Regions from separate parts of the Variovorax cryoconiti genome, predicted to be linked through region 1. Evidence: riboswitches for the same ligand, from Rfam matches in the RefSeq annotation. Region 1 holds a riboswitch; the other holds the start of a gene.

Evidence for each region. Region 1 has a riboswitch for glycine ahead of gcvT (glycine cleavage system aminomethyltransferase GcvT). Riboswitches for the same ligand answer to the same signal wherever they lie in the genome.
Region 2: linked by a shared signal. The riboswitch ahead of ACSFA2_RS12635 (FAD-dependent oxidoreductase) and the one ahead of gcvT (glycine cleavage system aminomethyltransferase GcvT) in region 1 are both predicted to bind glycine.

Annotation. Positions count from the first base shown of each region.
Region 1 covers NZ_JBPJZI010000014.1:32,560-40,429, forward strand. Annotated here, with positions in the region: gene ACSFA2_RS23965 (TRAP transporter large permease) at 1-338, shown strand, start outside; gene ACSFA2_RS23970 (hypothetical protein) at 430-969, shown strand; glycine riboswitch at 991-1,079, shown strand; glycine riboswitch at 1,092-1,213, shown strand; gene gcvT (glycine cleavage system aminomethyltransferase GcvT) at 1,263-2,444, shown strand; gene gcvH (glycine cleavage system protein GcvH) at 2,475-2,846, shown strand; gene gcvP (aminomethyl-transferring glycine dehydrogenase) at 2,884-5,784, shown strand; gene ACSFA2_RS23990 (SDR family oxidoreductase) at 5,830-6,615, shown strand; gene ACSFA2_RS23995 (putative bifunctional diguanylate cyclase/phosphodiesterase) at 6,629-7,870, opposite strand, start outside.
Region 2 covers NZ_JBPJZI010000004.1:172,070-179,939, reverse strand. Annotated here, with positions in the region: gene ACSFA2_RS12650 (copper chaperone PCu(A)C) at 1-44, shown strand, start outside; gene ACSFA2_RS12645 (PhaM family polyhydroxyalkanoate granule multifunctional regulatory protein) at 105-800, shown strand; gene ACSFA2_RS12640 (FIST signal transduction protein) at 841-2,103, shown strand; gene ACSFA2_RS12635 (FAD-dependent oxidoreductase) at 2,100-3,326, opposite strand; glycine riboswitch at 3,408-3,515, opposite strand; gene ACSFA2_RS12630 (helix-turn-helix domain-containing protein) at 3,678-4,445, opposite strand; gene ACSFA2_RS12625 (hypothetical protein) at 4,574-5,458, shown strand; gene ACSFA2_RS12620 (MFS transporter) at 5,455-7,392, shown strand; gene ACSFA2_RS12615 (phosphatase PAP2 family protein) at 7,392-7,870, shown strand, end outside.

The DNA of each region.
Region 1 (7,870 bases):
TGCTGGGCGTGAACGCGGCGCTGTTCATCATCGGCATGTTCATCGAGACCAGCGCGGCCATCATCGTGCTGGCGCCGATCCTGGCGCCGGTGGCGATGCACTTCGGCATCGACCCGGTGCATTTCGGGCTGATCATGGTGGTCAACCTGGCGCTCGGCATGATCACGCCGCCCTTCGGCGTGAACCTGTTCGCGGCCTGCACCGTGGCGCGAATATCCCTGGACCGCATCGTGAAGGACCTGATCCCCTTCGTGCTGGTGGTGCTCGGCTGCCTGATGCTGATCACCTACTTCCCGGCGATCTCGCTCACGCTGCGCGACCTGGTCTACGCAAAATAGCGCACGCCTGCGCACGGGCGTGACAGCGGCCTTCATGCCGCTGTCACGCCCTGCCCCGATGCTGGCGAGCCCATCCTCTGCCAGGCATCCGATGTTCTTCAGCAAGACCGACAAGGCCCGCGACGAATTGCGCCCCGGCCGCCGCACGCTGACGCAGCGTGAGCGCGCCGTGCTGCTGATGGCCGACGGCCAGCGCTCGGTGACCGACTTCGTGCCGCTCTTCAGCGACCGCGACGAGGCGCTCCGCGTGGCGCGCCACCTGTTGCACGAGGGCTACCTGCATGCGCCGGATGCGCGCTTCGACGCGCCAGCCGTCGTCGTGGCGGATGTGCCCGAGTCGTCGGCAGCCGCTGCGCCCGACACCGCATCGGCCGACCCTTTCGACGGCAAGCCGTCGCTCGCCACCACCCGCATGTTCCTGTTCGACCTGTGCGAGCGCATGTTCGCGCGGCGCGACCCGGCGATGGCGCAGGTCTTGCGCGACACGCTGCGCGAGGCGCGCGACCGCGCGTCCATGCTGACGGTGGCCGACACGATGCTCTCCGAGATCCGACAGGCGGCCGGCGACGAGCGTGCCGACGCCATCCAGGACCGCATCGCCAAGTTGTTGCCAGCCGAAACGGTGCACTGAGCCCGCGCCGATCCACTACACTCGCCCGGGTCAGGAGAGCGCCCGCAACGGGCCGCCGAAGGCGCAGGAACCCATCCGAACGCTCAGGTACCAAGGACTGACGAGGCGCCCGTTCATCCGGGCGTTTCCTTGCTGGAGAGAGGTCGGTCGTCCATCGCGACACGCCGGCCCACCGAAGGAGCAAACCCTAAGCCTCTGAAAAGGCGGGGCGAATCTCTCAGGTAGAGCGGACAGCAGGGGTGGCCCATGACTTGCGTCGTGGATTTCGTCTGCCCCTGTTTTGGAGAGCGCCCATGGCTGCTTCCGACGATTCGCTTCAGCTCCAGAAGACCCCGCTGCACGCCCTGCACGTCGAACTCGGCGCCCGCATGGTGCCCTTCGCCGGCTACAGCATGCCGGTGCAGTACCCCGCCGGCCTGATGGCCGAGCACAAGCACACCCGCACGGCCGCTGGCCTGTTCGACATCTCGCACATGGGCCAGCTGCGCCTGGTCGGCCCCGGCGCCGCTGCCGCGTTCGAGACGCTGATGCCGGTCGACGTGGTCGACCTGGCGCCCGGCAAGCAGCGCTACGGCCTGCTGCTGAACGACGCGGGCGGCATCCTCGACGACCTGATGTTCTTCAACGAAGGCCACGGGTCGCTCTTTGTGATCGTGAACGGCGCCTGCAAGGTGGCCGACATCGCCCACATCCAGCAGAAAATCGGCGCGCGCTGCGACGTGCAGCCGATGCCCGACCACGCGCTGCTCGCGCTGCAAGGGCCGCAGGCCGCCGCCACACTGGCCCGCCTGTCGCCGGGCGTCGAGCGCTTCGTCTTCATGACGGGCGGCGCGGTGCAGATCGGCGGCGATGACGTGAAGATCTCCGCTTTCGTCACCCGCAGCGGCTACACCGGCGAAGACGGCTTCGAGATCTCGGTGAAGGCCGGCGACGCCGAGGCGCTGGCCCGCCTGCTGCTGGCGCAGCCCGAGGTGCAGCCCATCGGCCTGGGCGCGCGCAACTCGCTGCGGCTGGAAGCCGGGCTCTGCCTCTATGGTCACGACATCGACGAAACGACCACGCCGGTCGAGGCCTCGCTCAACTGGGCGATCCAGAAGGTGCGGCGCACCGGCGGCGCGCGCGCGGGCGGTTTCCCGGGGGCCGACAAGGTGCTGGCCCAGCTGGCGGCCGCGGCATCGGGTGCGGCCGGCATCGCCGACCATGACACGCTCAAGCGCCGCCGAGTCGGCCTGGTCGCGCTGGAACGCATCCCGGTGCGCGACGGGACGCCGCTGGAGTCCTTCGAAGGTGTCGCCATCGGCCAGGTCACCAGCGGCCTGCTCGGGCCAACCGCCGACCGGCCGATCGCCATGGGCTACGTGGCCACCGCCTTCGCTGCGCCCGGCACGCGCCTGCAGGCCATCGTGCGCGGCAAGCCGGTGCCGATGGAGGTCACCACCCTGCCCTTCGTGCCGACCCGATACTACCGAGGCTGATTTCTTTTTCACCCCTTATCAGGAGCCCCCATGAGCACCAAATTCACCAAGGACCACGAGTGGGTCCAGGCCGCTGGCGACACCGCGATCGTCGGCATCACCGTGCATGCGCAGGACGCGCTCGGCGACGTCGTGTTCGTCGATCTGCCTGACGTCGGCAAGACCTTCGCGCAGGGCGAAGTCGCCGGCGTCGTCGAATCGGTCAAGGCCGCCGCCGATGTCTTCATGCCCGTCTCGGGCGAGATCACCGAAGTCAACGAAGCCCTGCGCGCCGACCCCTCGCTGGCCAACAGCGACCCGCTGGCGGCCGGCTGGTTCTTCAAGGTCAAGCTGAGCGAGCCCGCCCAGCTCGACGCCCTGCTCGAAGCCGCCGACTACGACAAGTTCGCAGCCGAGAGCTGATCCCCGCCTTTCCTCTTCGCCCCATCGCTTCATGCCCATGCCGACGCCATCCTTCCCCACCCTGCGCGAACTCGAGAACGCCGACGAGTTCATCGCCCGTCACATCGGCATCGAGCCGGCCGACGAGGCACGCATGCTGCCGGTCATCGGTTCGGCCACGCGCGAGGAACTGATCGACGGCATCGTGCCGCCGGCCATCCGCCGCACGCGGCCGATGCAGCTTCCCGCCCCGGTGAGCGAGGCCGACGCGCTGGCCGAGCTGAAGGCGATGGCGGCGAAGAACAAGGTGGCGCGCAACTTCATCGGCCAGGGCTACTACGGCACCCACACGCCCGGCGTGATCCTGCGCAACATCCTCGAGAACCCGGCCTGGTACACGGCCTACACGCCCTACCAGGCGGAGATCTCGCAGGGCCGCATGGAAGCGCTGGTCAACTTCCAGACCATGGTCTGCGACCTGACCGGCATGGCGATCGCCAATGCGTCGATGCTCGACGAAGCGACGGCCGCGGCCGAGGCGATGACGCTGGCCAAGCGCAGCGTGAAAAGCAAAAGCAACATCTTCCTGGTGGCCGGCGACTGCCACCCGCAGACCATCGAAGTCCTGCGCACGCGCGCGGCCCCCCTGGGCATCGAGATCAAGGTGAGCACTGCGTCCGAAACGCTGCCGCACCTCATGACCAGCGGCGACTTCTTCGGTGTGCTGGCGCAGTACCCCGGCACCACCGGCCAGGTGCACGACCTGCGTCCGCTGGCCGGCCATGCGCATGCCTGCGACGCCGCGCTGTGCGTGGCGGCCGACCTGCTGGCGTTGACGCTGCTGGCGCCCCCCGGAGAGTGGGACGCCGACATCGTCTGCGGCACCACGCAGCGCTTCGGCATGCCGATGTGCAACGGCGGCCCGCACGCCGCCTACCTGGCCTGCCGCGACGCGTTCAAGCGCTCGCTGCCGGGTCGCCTGGTCGGCGTGAGCGTCGACGTGCACGGTTCGCCGGCCTACCGCCTCGCGCTGCAGACGCGCGAACAACACATCCGCCGCGAGAAAGCCACATCGAACATCTGCACGGCGCAGGTGCTGCCGGCCGTCGTCGCGAGCATGTACGCCGTGTACCACGGCCCCGCCGGCCTCACGCGCATTGCGCAGCGGGTGGCGGCGCTCACCGGCATCCTGGCCGCGGGCCTCGAGCAGATGGACCGCGAGCTGGTCAACACCACCGCCTTCGATTCGCTGACCGTGAAGACTGGCGACGACACCGCCGCCATCCTCGCGCACGCGAACGCGGCCGGCGTCAACCTGCGCCATCGGCTGCAGCAGCACCTGGGCATCTCGCTCGACGAGACGACGACGCGCGCCGACATCGAGACGCTGTGGGCGCTGTTCGTGCCCACCGGCACGCCGATGCCGCGCTTCGAGGAACTGGCCGACACCGCCCCGGTGCGCATTCCGGACGACCTGCGCCGCACCTCGGCGTTCCTCACGCACCCGGTGTTCAACACGCACAAGAGCGAGACGGCGATGCTGCGCTACATCCGCAGCCTCTCCGACAAGGACCTGGCGCTCGACCGCAGCATGATCCCGCTGGGCAGCTGCACCATGAAGCTCAACGCGACCAGCGAGATGATCCCGATCACCTGGCCCGAGTTCGCGAACATCCACCCCTTCGCGCCGGCCGACCAGTTGCAGGGCTACGCCGAGCTCGACCAGCAGCTGCGCGACTGGCTCTGCGAAGCCACGGGCTACGCCGGCATCAGCCTGCAGCCCAACGCCGGCTCGCAGGGCGAATACGCCGGGCTGCTGGCGATCAAGGCCTTCCACGTGGCTCAGGGCGAAGGCCAGCGCAACATCTGCCTGATTCCCTCGTCGGCGCACGGCACCAACCCGGCGAGCGCCCAGATGGCCGGCATGCAGGTGGTCGTGACCGCCTGCGACGCACAGGGCAACGTCGACCTCGACGACCTGAAGCGTGCCTGCGAAAAGCACAGCGCGAACCTGGCCGCGGTGATGATCACCTACCCCAGCACCCACGGCGTGTTCGAGACCCGCGTGAAAGAGTTGTGCGAGCTGGTGCATGCACACGGCGGGCGCGTGTACGTCGACGGCGCCAACATGAACGCGCTGGTCGGCGTGGCCGCACCGGGCGAATTCGGCGGCGACGTGAGCCACCTGAACCTGCACAAGACCTTCTGCATCCCGCACGGCGGCGGCGGCCCGGGCGTCGGCCCGGTGTGCGTGGTCGAAGACCTCGTGCCCTTCCTGCCGGGCCACGCGACGGCCGGTGTCGGTGGGCATGACGTGGGCGCGGTCTCGGCGGCACCACTGGGCAATGCGGCCGTGCTGCCGATCAGCTGGATGTACTGCCGCATGATGGGCGCGGCCGGCCTGCAGGCCGCGACCGAGACCGCGATCCTGTCGGCCAACTACATCAGTGCGCGATTGAAGGACCACTACCCCACGCTGTACGCGAGCCCGAACGGGCATGTCGCGCACGAGTGCATCCTCGACCTGCGCCCCATCAAGGACCGCTGCGGCGTGACCGCCGAAGACGTGGCCAAGCGCCTGATCGACTATGGCTTCCACGCGCCCACGCTGAGCTTCCCGGTGCCCGGCACGCTGATGGTGGAGCCGACCGAGAGCGAGCCGCTGGCCGAGCTCGACCGCTTCATCGACGCGATGATCGCGATCCGCGGCGAGATCCGCAGGGTGGAAGAAGGCGTCTGGCCGAAGGAAGACAACCCGCTCAAGCACGCGCCGCACACCGCCGCCAGCCTGATGACCACCGAGTGGACCCACCCCTACTCGCGCGAACTTGGCGCCTACCCGCTGGTTGCTCTCAAGCAGGCCAAGTACTGGTCACCGATCGGGCGCGTCGACAACGTCTACGGCGACCGCAACCTGTTCTGCAGCTGCGTGCCGGTGGGCGACTACACGACGGGCTGATCACGGCGGCACAATCGATGTTTCCCATTCCAAGGAGAGACATCGATGAGTGAAACGAAGCAGCCCCTCGACGGGCAGATCGCCTGGGTCACCGGCGGCGGCAGCGGCATCGGACTGGCCGGTGCCATCGACCTGGCGAAGGCGGGTTGCCAGGTCGTGATCTCGGGCCGCGAGGCGGCCAAGCTCGACGCGGCGATCGCCGAAGCCGAGGCCAAGGGCGCACCGCGCGGCCGCATCACGGCGATGGCGCTCGACGTGGGCGACCGCCCCGCCGTCGACGCCGTGGCTGCCGCCATCGAGGCGCGGCACGGCGGCGTCGACATCCTGGTCAACAGCGCCGGTGTCAACTTCCCCAAGCGCTTCTGGAGCGAGACCGACGGCGACACCTTCGCGAAGGTGATCAACATCAACCTCAACGGCGCGACCTTCTGCACGCTGGCGGTGCTCAAGGGCATGCAGGCCCGGCGCCGCGGCACGGTAATCAACATCGCGTCCTTCGCCGGCTGGCATCAGAGCTACCTCACCGGCCCGGCCTACGTGGCGAGCAAGGCGGGCCTCACGGCGATGACGCACAACTTCAACATCGAGCAATGCGTCCACGGCCTGCGCGCGACGGCCGTGTGCCCGGGCGAAGTGGCCACGCCGATCCTGAAGAAGCGCCCGGTCGAGCCGAGCGCCGAGGACAAGGCGCTGATGCTGCAGGAGGACGACATGGGCCGCACCATCCGCTTCATCGCCGAGATGCCGCCGCACGTGTGCATCAACGAGCTGGTGATCGCGCCGGTGCACAACCGCATCTACATCGGCGGCAGCGAACTGCAGCGCCGCTGACGGGGACGCGCGCTCAGTTCGGTAGAGCGGCCGCCCAGGCCATGACCTCGGGCAGCGGTGCCGGCCGCGCGAACAGGTAACCCTGCACCAGCCGGCAGTCCAGCAGAGTCAACACTTCCAGTTCGGCCTTGGTTTCGACACCCTCGGCCACGACGAGGATGTCGAGCGAGTTGCCCAGCTGCACGATCGAATTGACCAGCACCGCGTTGCCGGGGGAGGTTTCCAGCCCGTCGATGAAGCTGCGGTCGATCTTGACCTGTCGCACGTAGTCGCTGCGCAGCGAGGCCAGCGACGAGTAGCCCACGCCGAAGTCGTCGACGGCGATCGCCACGCCCGCGGCCGACAGCGCGCTCAAGCGGCCGCGCGTGGCCTGCGTATCGAGGGCGACCTCTTCGGTGATCTCGATCTGCAGCCGGCAGGTGGCGATGCCGCGCGCCGCCAGCGTCCCCAGCACGATCTCGTCGACCGCCAGCTGGGCCATCTCGCGCGGCGACACGTTCATGGCCACCGGCACGCCGGACAGCGGTGAACCGGGCGCGTCCAGTTGCTGCATCGCGAGGCAGATCTCGTCGAGGATGTAGCGCAGCAGGTTCTCGGCGATGCCGGTGCTGGCGGCCGCAAACACCACGTGCTCGGGCGAAATGCGGCCATGGCGGGGATGCTTCCAGCGTATCAGCGCCTCCAGGCTGTGAATGCGTCCGCTCTGGCGCTCCAGGATCGGCTGGTACCACAGCTCGATGCTGCGCGACTGGATCGCCCCCAGCAGGTCGCGCTCCACGTCGCGGCGTGTGGCCAGTTGCAGGTTCAGCGCCTCGTCGACCACCTGGTAACGGTTGCGGCCGGCCCGCTTGGCTTCGTAGAGCGCCTCGTCGACGACGCTGATCAGGTCGGTGAACTCCAGCGCGTCCGCCGCCTGGAACTTCAGGACACCGACGCTCACGCCCAGATGTCCACCGTAGTGCGAGGTCGCGAAGGGAATGGAACGGATCAGGGCCTCGGCCAGCATCTCCGGCGTCTTCAACCCGCCCGGGCTGTACAGGATAGCGAACTCATCGCCGCCCCATCGGCCCGCCACCGCCTGCAGGCCGTCGAGTTCGCTCGTCAGCCAGCGGGCCACATCTTCCAGGACCCGATCGCCGACCTTGTGGCCGAAGATGTCGTTGACGGTCTTGAACCCGTCCAGGTCGAGCAGCATGAGGCAGTGCGACTGCTGCGGATGTTCGTCCAGATGGGCGGCAACGGCCTGGGTGAAGCC
Region 2 (7,870 bases), on a different contig from region 1:
CGGCGCCCGCCGGCGCGGCCCCGGCGCACATGCACAAGCACTGATCGCCGACGGCGCTGCGGGCACCCTGGAGTAAGCTGGCGAGCCCACAGCCGGAGACACCCATGAACGATGCGACATCCCCTTTCGCCTTCAGCCAGTTTGTCCCGGGCTTCGACTTCCTGAAGAACCTCGCCGGCGGCGCGAACCCGGGCGGCGGCGCCGTTCCCGGCCTGCCCAGCCTGTCGAACTGGGTGGCCCCGACGCTGTCGGTCGAAGAGGTCGACAAGCGCATCCAGGAACTCAAGACGGTGCAGTACTGGCTCGAGCAGAACGGCCATGCGCTCAAGGCGACCATCCAGGCGCTCGAGGTGCAGAAGATGACGCTGTCGACCCTGCGCGGCATGAACGTGCAGATGGAAGACCTGGCGAAGGCCTTTACCCGCACGGCTGCCGTTGCGGAGCCGGTGGAACCCCCGCCGGCACCGCCGAGCGCACCCGCCGAGGCGGCCGCTCCCGAACAGGCCGAGGCCGAACCGTCGCCGGCCGAGTCCGTGCCCAAGATCGGCAAGAGCACCGCGGCCAAGCCCGGCGTGGTCGACCCGCTGCAGTGGTGGAACGCGCTCACGCAACAGTTCCAGCAGATCGCCCAGACCGCCGTGGAGGACGCCGGACAGCTGAAGATGCCTGGCGCGGCTGGCGCACCGGCCGCCCGGCCGGCCGCCGCGAAGCGCACCACGGCGAAGAAGGCCGCAGCGAAGAAGACCACCAAGACCACCGCGCGCAAGACGCCGGCCGCATCGCGCTCACGGAGCCGATGACGCCGCCTTGCGCCCCTCCCGAACATTCCGGACCCCGCGCATGAAACTCTTTCCCACCGGCCACGCCACCCATCCGCAATGGCTCATGGCGGCCGGCCTCGCCCTGGCCCAGGTGCGCGCGCAGATGGCGCTGCCCGACTACGCCTCCGCGCCGACGCTGGGCCTGCTCTACATCACCGACCACTACGCGGACGACGCGCAGGAGATCCTCGACCACCTCAGCGCCGAACTGCCGGAGGTGACCGACTGGTCCGGCACCGTCGCCGTCGGCGTGGCGGCCAACAACGCCGAGTACTTCGACGAGCCCGCACTCAGCCTGATGCTGTGCGCGCTGCCCAGCGACCAGTACCGCGTGTTCTCCGGCGTGGCGCCGCTGGGCAGTTCCGAGATGGCCGGCTTCGAGGCGCATACGGCGCTGGTCCATGCCGACCCGCGCACGCACGAGCTCGCCGAACTGGTGGGCGAGATGGCCGGTCGCACCGACACCGGCTACCTGTTCGGCGGCCTCTCGTCGGGGCGCGACGAATCGCTGCAGTTCGCGATCGGGGGCAACGGCAACATCCGTGGCCACGGCGCGGCCGGCGGCGTTTTCTCGGGGGGCATGTCGGGCGTGCTGTTCGGCGAAGGCGTGCGGCTGGTGTCGCGCGTCACGCAGGGCTGCCAGCCGGTGTCGCGCGAACGCGAGATCACCGAGGCCGACGGCAACCTGCTGCTCACGCTCGACGGCGAGCCGGCGCTCGACGTGCTGCTGGCCGAGCTGCAGGTGTCGCTCGACGAGCCGCAGGCCGCGATCGAAGCGGTGCGCGCGACGCTGGTGGGCCTGGTCGACGCGGGCAGCGACGGCATCCGCCGCACCGGCGACCTCGGGGCCGACGTGCTGGTGCGCCACATCATCGGGCTCGACCCGACGCGCCGCGGCATCGCGATCGCCGACGTGGCCGAAGCCGGCATGCGCATGAGTTTCTGCCGGCGCAACGCGCAGGCCGCGCGGGCCGACCTGATGCGCATCTGCGCCGAGATCCGCGAGGAACTCGAGCCCGAGGAGCAGACGCTGGCGACCGCACGCGCGGTGGCCGCCGGCGAAGCCGAGGCGGCGCCGCATCCGGCGCGCCGGGTGGCCGGTGCGGTGTATGTCAGCTGCTCGGGCCGGGGCGGGCCGCACTTCGGCGCCCCCAATGCCGAGATGCAGATCGTGCGGCATGCGCTGGGCGACGTGCCGCTCGTCGGCTTCTTCGCGGCCGGCGAGATCGCCCGCCACCACGTGTACGGCTACACCGGCGTGCTGACCGTCTTCGTCGCCTAGCCCTTCGCGAAGGCAAATTCGACCTCGGGCGACATCCCGCTGACGATGCGGGCGATCGACTTGCCGGCGCCGCAGGCGTGGATCCAGCCGGGTGCGCCCGGTGCGACGTTCAGGAACAGGTTGCGCATGCGGGTGCGGCCGATCAGCGGCAGGCCGCTGGCACTGCGTGCATAGGGGGTGGTGGTCAGCACCGCGCCGCGCGTATCGACCAGGCCGGGGAGCAAGGTCTCGACCCGCGCGAGCATGCGCGCCAGCCGCACGTCGTCGCGCAGCGCGGCAGCGGCGCTCCCGGCCCGCACCGTCGTCCATACCCGCAGGCGGTCGCCGTCCGGCGTCGTGACGCGCTGCAGGCGCAGCCGGCTGCCCAGGTCCTGCAGCATGACCTGCGGGGCCCGTGCCGGGTTCTTCAGCGGCAGCAGCACCGAATGCTCGTGGACCAGCCGCAGCCGCAGCGGCACGCCCAGTTCCTGCGCCAGCGGTGCGCTGCCGCTGCCCAGCGCCATCACATAAGCGTCGGCCCGCAGCGTGGTGCGTTCGTCGTCGGCGTTGCGCAGTTCCACGTGGTCGATCCGGCCCTCGCGCGCATGCAACCGGGTCACCGTGTGGTTCATGAGGAAGTGAACCCCGGCGGCACGGCACATGAAGATGGCGCTGCCGACGAAACCGGCGGCGTCGGACGACGTGCCTTCGCGCGTGAAGGCGGCACCGGCGAGTTGGCCGCGCAGGGGTTCGAGTGAGGGCTCGATGCGCAGGGCCTCGTCCGCCGAAAGCAGGTGCAGCACACAGCCCAGCGCATGGAGGCGCGGCACGCTGCGCGCGAATTGCGCGAAGGCCTCGGCGTCGGTGTAGATCCGCATCCAGCCTGCGCCTTGCGGCGACTGCGTCACGCCCGCCTCGCGACCCAGCGCACGCACGCTTTCACGGCTGTAGGCGCCCAGGCGCGCCAGGTGTTCCATGCGTTCCGTGGGCCGATGGGCAGTGCCGGTCAGGTAGCCGGTCCAGCCATGCACGCGGTTGCGCACGCGCTCGAACGCGGAGCGCCACAAGGTGCCGGGACGTTGGGCGGGCAGGGGGCCGGCAGGCGTGGGCGTGTCGACCAGGCCCCGGACCTTGGCCGCGGGCGTGCCGTGGCGGTCGATCACGGTCACCTCGTGGCCGAGTTGCTGGAGGTAGTAGGCCGACGCGACGCCAAGCAGCCCGCCGCCCAGAACAATCACGCGCATGGTCCAAATCCTTGTGGGATGGCACAAACGGCGGATGCACGACAAGCCATGTGGCCGCTGGTCGCATCCGGGGTTCGGGTTGCCGCTCCCTCTGTCCTTGGTACCTGAGAGATTCGCCCGCAGCGACGTGCGGCGGGGTTGCTCCTTCGGTGCATCGCGCCAGGGCGATGGCTCTCCAGACGGCTAGATCAATAGACGCAGTCATCGAACCGGCAATGCGGTTCACCTCGGCGTTCATGGGAGTTTGCGCGTACGGTGGGGTGGGAACACCCGCTCTCCTGCAGGCCTAGAGTTTACCCTTGTTGACAATTTGGCGCGACTGGCCATTCGGCCTATGGTCGGGTGTTGTTTTCAGGGTTCTCGACCCGTCTTGGCGGGTTTGGCGTCGCTGCGGCGCAAGCGGGTGAAGGCCTCGAACTCCCAGTTGCGCATGCCCAGCAGCAGGGTGTAGCCCTCGCGGTCGTTGGGCGATAGCTTCTGATCGGTCTGATGCTGCTGCGCGAAATCCTGCGCCACCCGCTGCAGCCGCTCGAGGAAGGACGGCGCCAGCGCCCGGCTGATCGAGCCGTGCACCAGCAGCAGGCCCTCGGCCGGGCCGTCGAAGCCACCGCGGTAGTAGTCGAGCACCACGTTCTCGCGAAAGAAGTCCATCACCGGGCCGTGCGGCCGCCAGCGGAAGGTCTTGGCCAGCTTGAGCCGGTAGCGGTTGAGCGGTCGCAGCTCGATGATGCCGATGCGATCGAGCTGCACCAGGCAGGTGATGCACTCGGCCTCGGTGATGCGGTAGGCCGCCACGATCTGCTCCAGCGTCCACTGGCTCAGCACGTTGATCGCCACCAGCAGCAGCTTCTTGTCGCGCACCACCGCCTTCTCCTGCTCCTGCGTCAACTCGCGCAGCAGCGGCTGGGCGTCGGCCACGCGGCGGGCCAGTTCGGCGAAGTCGATCTTGAGCGCCCGGCAGATCGCGTCGACCCGGCTGAGTGGCATGTCGCCCTTGGCAAGCATCCGCTTGACGCTGGATTCGGCCATGCCCAGACCGCGCGCCAGGTCGGCGTAGGTCATGCGGGCGCTTTTGAGTTCGTTCTTCACGGCCTGGACGAGGTCGACGGTGGTGCTCATGGGAAACGGGTCCTTGGTACTGATTTTCGATACCGGTCGGCTTGGATTGACAGACCGTATCGATTTTCGATGCCAAATTGTGCCGGTGGCAACTAGATTCCGCTCCCACCGCACCACCGGAGTCCCCCATGAACCGATCCAAGCGCTTTCCGACCTGGCCGCTGTTCCAACGCCTGGCGCCGCAGCTCCCGCCGCTGGAGGGGCGTGAGCGCGCGCTGCTCTGGCTCGTCGCGGCCTTCGTGCTGATCGCCTGCTTGGGGCCGGCCGTGCCGGACCCCTCAGCGGCAGGTGCCGGTTTTGCGGATGCGCGCGCCTGGCGCGGCCTGCCTTTCGCGATGGACGTGCTGAGCAACCTGCCCTTCGCGGCCTTCGGCCTCTGGGGCCTGTGGCGGCTGCGGCGCTTCGACACCCTGCACGAGCGCCTGCGCTCGACCGCCGCGCTGGACTGCGCCTGGCTGTTCTTCGCGGGCTTGATCTTCACCGCGGCCGGTTCGGTCTTCTATCACCTGCAACCCGACGCGCTGCGGCTCGCGGCCGACCGCGCCGGCATGGCGATCGCCTTCGCCGGCATCCTCGGCCTGGCGGTGTGCGAGCGGGTGAGCCTGCGCGCCGGCTGGCCGGCCGCCTGCGTCGCCTTCGCAGGCGGTCTGATGGCAGTGACGGTCTACCACGAGCGTGGCGATGTGCTGCCATGGGCCGTGGTCCAGTTCGGCGGCATGGCGCTGGTGCTGGGGCTCGCCCTGCTGCGGCCGGTGCCGGGCGCGATGGGCCTCAGGCTCGGTGCGGTCATCTTCTTCTATGCCGTGGCCAAAGTCCTTGAGCTGGGCGATCACTGGATCTTCGAGGCGACCGGGCAGGTCGTCTCGGGCCACACGCTCAAGCACCTGGTCGCGGCCTGCGCGGCCTGGCCGGTGTTGCAGGCGGTCGACGGGCTGACCTGCCGGGCCCTGCGGCACAATCCACGCGCCACTGCCATGACGGTCCGAGGAGCCCCGACAGGGACATTCGAATGACAACACCCGCCGCTGCTGCTTCGACCGACGTCCACGCGAACCAGTTCGCCCTGCTGGGCCAGCGGCGCTTCGCCCCCTTCTTCTGGACGCAGTTCGCCGGCGCGGCCAACGACAACCTCTTCAAGTTTGCCTTCACCGTGATGGTGACCTACCAGCTCCAGCTGAGCTGGATGCCGCCGGCCATGGCGGGCCTGGCGATCGGCGCACTGTTCATCCTGCCCTTCCTGCTGTTCTCGGCCACCGCCGGGCAGCTGACCGACAAGTTCGACAAGACGAAGATGATTCGCGTCGTCAAGAACCTCGAGATCGCCATCATGGCGATCGCTGCCTGGGGTTTCGTGCGGGCCGATGCGGTGGTGCTGCTGGGCTGCGTGTTCCTCATGGGGCTGCATTCCACGCTGTTCGGCCCGGTCAAGTTCGCCTACCTGCCGCAGGTGCTCGACGCGCGCGAGCTCACCGGCGGCAACGGCATGGTCGAGATGGGCACCTTCGTCGCCATCCTGCTCGGGCAGGTGGCCGGTGGCCTGCTGGTGGCGCTGCCGGGCGTCGGCCACACGACGGTGGCAGCGGCGTGCGTGGGGCTGGCGCTGGTGGGGCGCGGCGTGGCGCAGGCGATTCCCCCGGCGCCCGCCACCGACCCGGGCCTGGTCATCAACTGGAACCCCTTCAGCGAAACCTGGCGCAACCTCACGCTGGCGCACGGCAACATCGTGGTGTTCCGCTCGCTGCTGGGCATCTCGTGGATGTGGTTCTTCGGCGCCGTCTTCCTGAGCCAGTTCCCGAGCTTCGCCAAGGAGGTGCTGCACGGCAACGAGCAGGTCGCCTCGCTGCTCTTGGTGGTGTTCTCGATCGGCATCGGCATCGGGTCGCTGCTGTGCGAAACATTGAGCCGCCGCCAGGTCGAGATCGGCCTGGTGCCGCTCGGCGCCATCGGCATGAGCGTGTTCGCGATCGATCTGTACTTCGCCTCGCGCGGCCTGCCCGCGGTGCCGGAGATGGGCCTGGGCGCGTTCGTGGCGCAGGCGGCGCACTGGCGCGTGATGGCCGACCTCGGCCTGCTGTCGCTCTTCGCCGGGCTCTACAGCGTGCCGATGTACGCGCTGATCCAGCTGCGCAGCCAGCCGACGCACCGCGCCCGCATCATCGCGGCGAACAACATCCTCAACGCGCTCTTCATGATCGCCAGCTCGGTCATCGCCGGCGCGTTGCTCAAGGCCGGCTTCACCATCCCGCAGATATTCCTGTTCACCGGCATCGCCAACGCGGTGGTGGCCTTCTACATCTTCATGCTGGTGCCGGAATACCTGCTGCGCTTCGTGTCCTGGCTGCTGTCGCACTTCATCTACCGCTTCCGCATCCGCGGCGACGAGCACATCCCGACCGAGGGCGCGGCGGTGCTGGTGTGCAACCACGTGAGCTTCATCGACGCGGTGCTGCTGATGGCGGCCAGCCCGCGGCCGATCCGCTTCATCATGGACCACCGCATCTTCCGCGTGCCGGTGCTGGGCGGGCTCTTCAGGCTGGCCAAGGCGATCCCGATCGCGCCGCAGAAGGACGACCCCGTTGCCTACGAGCGCGCCTTTGCGCAGGCGGTCGACGTGCTGCGCGAGGGCGACCTGCTTGCCATCTTCCCCGAGGGCGCCATCACCCGCGACGGCACGCTGCAGCCCTTCAAGGGCGGCGTGATGAAGATCCTCGCGGCTGCGCGTGAAGAGGGCATCGACCCGCCCGTGATCCCGATGGCGCTCACCAACCTGTGGGGCTCCTTCTTCAGCCGCATCGAGCGGCGCGACGGCCAGAACGTCGCGATGGTGCGGCCCTTCCGCCGCGGGCTGTTCAGCCGCGTGGGTCTGCATGTCGGCCCCGCCGTGCCCGGGCCCGAGGTGCAGCCCGAGTCGCTTCAGTCGCGCGTGAGCGGGCTCCTCGCCAATTGATGGCGGGGCTGCGCGACGCTTTCTGGGGCGCTCTCGGCGCGGTGCCGCCGGCGTACTGGCACGCCTTCACCTGGCTGGGCGACAGCGGCCTGCTGCTGCCGGCGTCGGTGCTGATCGTGCTGCTGCTGTGGCTGTCGCCCGGTGGCGGACGCTGGACCGCCTTCAGCTGGAGCCTGGCCTTCGGTGTCGGCGGCGCGCTGATCGTGGCGTCGAAGCTGGCCTTCATGGGTTGGGGCCTCGGCAGCGCGCGTTTCAACTTCACCGGGTTCAGCGGCCACACGGCGATCAGCACCAGCGTGTGGTCGGTGGCCCTCTGGATGGTCGCGGCGCGGCGGTCGCCCGCCGTGCGCCGCGTGGCGGTGGCGGCCGGCTGGGCCCTGGGCGCGGCCATCGGCGCCTCGCGCCTGGCGATCTTCGCGCACTCGGTGTCGGAAGTGGCGGCGGGCCTGCTGCTGGGCATCGCGATCTGCCTCGCGTT